DNA from 3 places in the Peribacillus sedimenti genome. Region 2 is predicted to be linked to each of the others. Evidence: predicted binding sites of a transcription regulator. Region 2 holds the regulator's gene; each other region holds the start of a gene.
The links. The regulator LexA, encoded in region 2, represses DNA repair genes until DNA is damaged. The targets are predictions, from matches to a motif close to CGAACATATGTTCG.

Region 1 (2,282 bases), 1.7 Mb from region 2:
TTGGAGGTTTCTTCTGTTGACACGGTTACTCCGGGGTTCGACTTATATTTTATCCCCACCGTATTAAACAGCACCGATCCTGACTGGATGATGAAGCTCCACCATAAAGCTGTAAAGGAATTCGGTGAGATTATGAATTGGGACGAAATTCATGTGGAAGGCTACTGCATCTTAAATCCGGATTGCAAGGCGGCGCAGCTGACGAAGGCGAATACGGAGCTTGATCCTGAGGATGTGGCTGCATATGCCATGATGGCGGAAAAAATGTTCCACCTGCCTATCTTCTATCTCGAATACAGCGGGAAGTACGGCGATCTCCATGTGGTAGAAAAGGCGAAGGGCAATCTATCTGAAACCGTATTATTTTACGGCGGTGGAATTAAGACTGCTGAACAGGCAAAGGAAATGGCGGAAATTGCGGATGTAATTGTTGTGGGAAATGTTGTATATGATAACCTTTCTCTAGCCTTGGAAACCGTTTCAGCTGTAAAATAATATTTTGGGATTCAACCGGTTGCCATCGTTACAATGGAGTGTAAGAATGATAGACGGGAAAGCGGCTGTATCAATAAAAACAAAAATACTCCTCCGGAAGAAGCTGGCGATTGTCTGTAAAGGAATTTGTGGATGACAATCCTTGAAAAATAAGAAAAAATCAATCATAAGAGTCTTGGATTTATTGATCTTTTTAATAGGATTTCAGTTTTATTTTTTGTTGGATCTGTAATTTTGTGTTTAGTTTATTGATTATATATAGTGGTTTGACTAAGTTTATGAGCGAATTGAGGGAATTGTTGATCGATTCAAGGGACTTAGGGTCAGAGAATTCATGATCAGAATCTGAGATTTATGATTGATCTATCATTTTATTATGATGGTAGCTTGAGACCTGATATACTGATTTTTTTCCATTGTCGGCACATGTTTTTTTCGTTCAATACGAGGCTTAAAATATAAAAATTGATGAGCTAACTAATCTTCTAATTAATATGTGTATGCAGATATAGTATAATAAGAACAAATGTTCGTTAAAAGGCGGTGTTCAAACATGCAATTTTTATCTGATAAATTGGTTAATGGATTAAATGAGCAGCAGCAAAAGGCTGTGAAAGCTACCGATGGCCCGCTATTAATCATGGCGGGGGCCGGCAGCGGCAAGACCCGTGTCCTTACTCATCGAATCGCCTATTTAATGGTCGAAAAACAGGTCGCTCCCTGGAACATCCTGGCCATTACGTTTACGAATAAAGCAGCGCGTGAGATGAAGGACAGGGTCCGGGGACTGCTTGGAGGCGCAGCGGATGAAATTTGGATTTCAACGTTCCACTCCATGTGCGTACGTATCTTACGGCGTGACATCGATAGAATCGGGATTAACCGGAACTTCTCGATCTTGGATACAGCAGATCAGCAGTCAGTGATTAAACAGATTTTAAAAGATAAGAATATGGATACGAAGAAGTTTGATTTTCGAGCTATTCTGGGAACGATCAGCTCTGCAAAAAACGAGCTGATGAGCGCAGAGGAATTTGCCAAGACAGCCGGCGGTTTCTATGAGCAGAATGTGGCCGAAGTCTATACGGAATACCAGAAGCGTCTGCGCAAGAACCAGGCCCTGGATTTTGATGATTTAATCATGACGACGATCCAGCTATTCCAGCGTGTGCCAGAGGTTTTAGAGTACTATCAGCGCAAATTCCAATATATACACGTGGATGAGTATCAGGATACAAACCGTGCACAGTATATGCTTGTCAAGCAGATGGCTTCCCGGTTCCGCAATCTTTGCGTAGTGGGTGATTCCGACCAGTCGATCTATCGCTGGAGGGGAGCGGATATTGCCAATATCCTTTCATTTGAAAAGGATTACCCAAATGCGAATGTGATCTTCCTGGAGCAGAATTATCGCTCTACAAAAAGAATCCTCCAGGCTGCAAACGGGGTCATAGAAAATAACAGCAATCGTAAACCAAAGAAGCTGTGGACTGAAAATGCAGAAGGCAATAAAATTTACTATTTACGTGCAGACAGTGAACAGGGTGAAGCCCAATTTGTAGCTGGAAGAATTATTCAGATCGTCCGGGATGGTTCTCGCAAATATTCGGATATCGCGATTCTATACCGTACGAACGCCCAGTCCCGTGTTATGGAGGAAGTATTGCTGAAATCCAACATCCAGTACAGCATTGTGGGCGGCACTAAGTTCTACGACCGCAAAGAGATCAAGGATATCCTTGCGTATCTCCGCCTTATTGCCAACCCCGACGATGATATTTCGCTTC
Region 2 (2,282 bases):
TCACATGCATGTGAACATCAGCTGCATATTTTATAGGATCGATGTGTAATCAGAAGAACACTTCTTTGTCTGTAAAATGAATTAGTAAATAATAAGCATTTTGTTTATATGGGTTGACGAATGGCTAGCACCTTTGCAAGTGCCAACTTGCTGTTATATGCATTTTAATTCTATGTAAAAGAGCACAGCCTGCCACATTAAATGTGGCAGGCTGTGCTCTTTGTTATAACGTCCCAGAAAGGATTCGAACCTCCGACCTACAGTTTAGGAAACTGTTGCTCTATCCTGCTGAGCTACTGGGACATGTATGACTCGATAAAATAAATCATCAAACTGAAGACAATAGTAATTGTATAATTTTAATTTGTCCAAGTCAACCCTTTTAATAATTTTTTTCGAATAATATTTAATCCTTTTTATAGAAGATAACAGGCATGGGAGAAAAATAAATGGCGGATCCTTGAAGGGAAGGAGAACGCAGATGTCCCATAGAAATCGATATCCGAGTAAATAGGCAGCTGCGTAACATAGTAAAAACAACTCTTTATGCCAGTTACGTAATTGCATACAGTCTGTTGTTGGCACTTAACCCATTACATTTCGAATTCTTCATCTAAGATTCTTATTCCAGCAGCATTTATTCTCCTTCATATTCTTTAAAACGTGGATTGTAAAATATAGTATCCCAAGATTTGTTAAATGTCCTTCAGCTATGACCGGTTCAAAAAGTATTTCCTGATTTCAATAATATAAGTACGAGCATCATTATAGGCAAACAGATATTGTATAGCCAGAAATTCATTTTGACGAGAACATGATCAGCAGCGGCAAGAAGGAATAAGAAATAAACCCAATAAGGGCAAAGTGAAGCCCAACCCAATAAGTTAATGTGTGCATAGGCGGCAGCATACTGAAATTTATGGAAGTTTGACATATACATGCCCAATGCATTTCCAATCACGAGTAGATAACAGCGATTTTTATCAGATTGATGCCGACCTTTACAGCTTTTCTAGTGGATTATATGAATCTATTATCTTCTGTAAAACAAGATCAAACAAAAAAAGCGCTTGTTTGCGCTTTTAATGAATTTGTCTATATAATCCTATAACTTTACCTAGAATCGTTACATTTCGCAATATAATGGGATCCATTGTTGAATTTTCTGGCTGCAGCCGAATATAATCCTTGTCCTTGAAGAAACGTTTAACAGTTGCTTCATCATCTTCCGTCATAGCAACGACAATATCCCCGTTATTTGCGGTGCTTTGCTGTTTCACAATTACATAGTCTCCGTCCAATATACCAGCCTCAATCATACTTTCTCCCATAATTTCAAGCATAAATACCTGTTCATCGTGAGCAGCCATGTTTTCAGGCAGCGGAAAGTATTCTTCAACGTTCTCGATAGCGGTAATTGGCAATCCGGCTGTTACCTTACCTAACAATGGTACGTTGATAACATTATTTTGCGGGATAGGAGGGGTGTCGTTCATATCCAATACTTCTATTGCTCTCGGCTTTGTGGCATCTCGCCTGATTAATCCCATAGTTTCCAGTCGTGAAAGATGCCCATGTACAGTGGAACTAGATGCCAGGCCAACTGCTTCTCCTATTTCCCTGACAGATGGGGGATAGCCTTTTTTGCGTACTTCCTCTTTTATATATCCCAATATATCCTGCTGACGCTTTGACAGTTTCGTCATGTTTTCAAGCACCTCTTTTAAATTCCTTTTTTTTCATTATATCATCCAAGCATATAATATACAAACATAAGTTCGAATATTGTGTTGACACGAAACAAACGTTCGGATTATACTGTGTATATGAATCGAACAAACATTCTGGGGTAAAAGGGGATGCGAGAAATGAAAAATTTCTATAAAAAAAATACGTATACTATAATGTTATTATCCGTCGTCTTTTTATTGACTTTGCTTTTTTCGTTAGACACAAATAAAAAAGAAAGTGATCAATACATAACCGTTAAAGTTACATCAGGTGATACACTTTGGAATTTAGCAGAACAATACCAGCAGCAAGATGCATCAAAGAAAGGATTCATTGATTGGGTAGCGAGGCATAATGATCTGGATCCTGAAGACCTGCAGCCAGGCACAGAAATCGTTATTCCGGTAAAAAAGAATCAGGATGTCACCAATCTTGCAAGTGAACAGTAAAGGATTGACGACAATGAAGGCTATTATATATTGCCGGGTCAGTACTGATAAGGAGGCCCAGGAAACCTCACTTTCCAGGCAAGCAGAAGAATTAAGGGGCCT
Region 3 (2,282 bases), 730 kb from region 2:
AGAATCAGGTATTCAGCCAGATGCATTCATGCCGCATTATAACGCTACAAAGGCCGCCCTGATAAATTTCACCAAAAGTTTGTCAAAAGCCTATGCATCACAAGGTATACTAGTTAATACTGTATCGCCAGCATTTATCATGACACCAATGCTGGAGGAATTGTTAAAAGACAACGCAAAAAAGCTGAATATAAGTTACGAGGAAGCCATTCAGCAGTTCCTTAAGGAAAATCGCCCTCATGTCGAAGTCAAACGGCCTGGTACAGTTGAAGAAGTTGCAGCTTCTGTAGTTTACCTTGCCTCAAACAAAGCTTCTTTTATTAATGGTGTGAACCTTCGGGTTGATGGCGGCTCCGTCGCAAGTATATGACATTTCAATATTAAACGGCGCTGTTTACAAAATCCCCAAGAGTATAATGCCAGCAAATTAAAACCCCAAGAACAGATTCCTGGGGTTTTAATTTTAAAAGCGGTTCGGCTCTTTCTATTGTTATGTATTGCAACTCAATGTTTAAATCTGAGACGTTCGGCCTGATGTTTATAATCGCTGCATTTATACAGAACAGGTGAAAATCAGCAACATTCTTTACATGCGCCAGTTTTAAAAGCAAAAAACTGCCGCAGCAACTCCCGATCCTAACTTATTTATCCATTAGCAGCATGCAGCGAAATACAATCACTGCATCACGAAGAATCATGGGAAGGAACAAAAAGAGTTGCCAAAAGCGGCTCTGAATCTTAATTCAAACATCCGGAGAAAATCTGCTGTGAATACAGCTCCAGTAACAATCATAATGACTGTATGTTCTCTTTTATCGCAAGTCTACATTAATAATGTCGTCAAAAAGAATCTTCATGATATACCCATCTTCCTTTTCCAATTCTAAATAAATGATCCTATTCCATTCATCAAGCCTGTGAATCAACCCCAGGTATTCCCATTCATATCCGTCTTCCCATGTGGTTATGTTGGCCTTCATTGCAAATTCCATTGCTTCAAGCATTTTGTTTTCAAATTCCTGGATTTGGTATTCGTCCAGGACGGGTTTCATGGTTTTATAATAATCACTTTTTAATTCGTTTAGCATTTTTATGTGTTCTGGCATAAAGAATGCACCATTCCATTTGATTTTCCCACGGTCTCTAATTGACATAGTTTCAGCCCCTTTTTGCTCTTTTTATATTATAGAACAAATGTTTGGTTTTGAAACCTGAAAATTAAAGAAAACCGTAATGTTGTTCTACTGACCTGCCCTGCAGCTAAATAAGAATGAAACGGGTATTGAGTAGAACTCCAGAGGTGCTCACGTTTTTAAGCAGCTAATTATTCTTAGTTTGAATTTAATAAACTATTGGGTAAAGTACTCATGCTACAGCCAAGGTTGGGTATCGACTATCATGATATTAGGCGGAGGTGGGCCTAATATCTTTTTCTTTTTCACATTTCTTAAACTTGTTCTTATTTGAATTTCACACAAGGTAATTTTATTTCCTTAACCTTTTATTGGTTGCATCTAATGATATAAGGAGAAGCATAGATGGCTATAAATCAAATCAAGAACATGTTACATGATTTAATCCATTATAAAGATACGGAAATCACTCATATCTATTCCAGATATGAAGTTCCTTTTTCAGTGACATTAAAAAAGGGAGAAAATTCGCATCGTTTTGTAATTACTTTTATGGAAGATGAGGATGCTGAACTAGTGGCTGATCTGGAAACAGCGGCTCGGGTTATAGATGAATTAATGGAATTTCCGAAAGAGGTGACATAATTCCATTAATGGAACGGATAGGCTGGACTCTAGACATGTATGACAGTGGCTTTTGTGATTACGCTGATTATCTACATACTGCAAATGGGTCAAACCAATGACAAGATATATGACTTTTGCAACGTGGATCACCGTAAAATATGTGGAGAACTAAGAAATAGCGCGATATACTCAATACTTATTTAGAAACCTTTTGGGAACAAGATGATTACTTTGATAAACAATCTTGCTCCCTTTTTCTGTGTATTTTATAGAAAGGAACGAATTTTCCTTACAAAATAACAACTCAATTACTTACCATAATAATGCAAACACCTTGATCGGTTAACGTGCCCAGGGTTTCCAAATTGGCTGGCAGCTCGATGCACTTCATCCTTTTTATATTTTCTAGCATTAAGATGCTGGTTTTCTTGCTTAATTATAAACCTTATATGTTTTCAGCCTTGGTTTTGACCCATATAGATAGGTTGATGAGATTTTTGTTCGATTAATTTAACTTTTACC

Region 1: a site for LexA is predicted at 1,015-1,028, ahead of pcrA (DNA helicase PcrA). Genes of this name have one in related genera too.
Region 3: a site for LexA is predicted at 1,188-1,201, ahead of V1500_RS07165 (YolD-like family protein). Genes of this name have one in related genera too.

Annotation. Positions count from the first base shown of each region.
Region 1 covers NZ_CP143547.1:436,561-438,842, forward strand. Annotated here, with positions in the region: gene V1500_RS02350 (heptaprenylglyceryl phosphate synthase) at 1-495, shown strand, start outside; gene pcrA (DNA helicase PcrA) at 1,049-2,282, shown strand, end outside.
Region 2 covers NZ_CP143547.1:2,178,706-2,180,987, forward strand. Annotated here, with positions in the region: tRNA gene V1500_RS10685 (tRNA-Arg) at 230-303, opposite strand; gene lexA (transcriptional repressor LexA) at 1,083-1,706, opposite strand; gene V1500_RS10695 (LysM peptidoglycan-binding domain-containing protein) at 1,869-2,180, shown strand; gene V1500_RS10700 (recombinase family protein) at 2,194-2,282, shown strand, end outside.
Region 3 covers NZ_CP143547.1:1,445,602-1,447,883, reverse strand. Annotated here, with positions in the region: gene V1500_RS07170 (SDR family NAD(P)-dependent oxidoreductase) at 1-370, shown strand, start outside; gene V1500_RS07165 (YolD-like family protein) at 813-1,154, opposite strand; gene V1500_RS07160 (hypothetical protein) at 1,539-1,778, shown strand; gene V1500_RS07155 (M15 family metallopeptidase) at 2,216-2,282, opposite strand, start outside.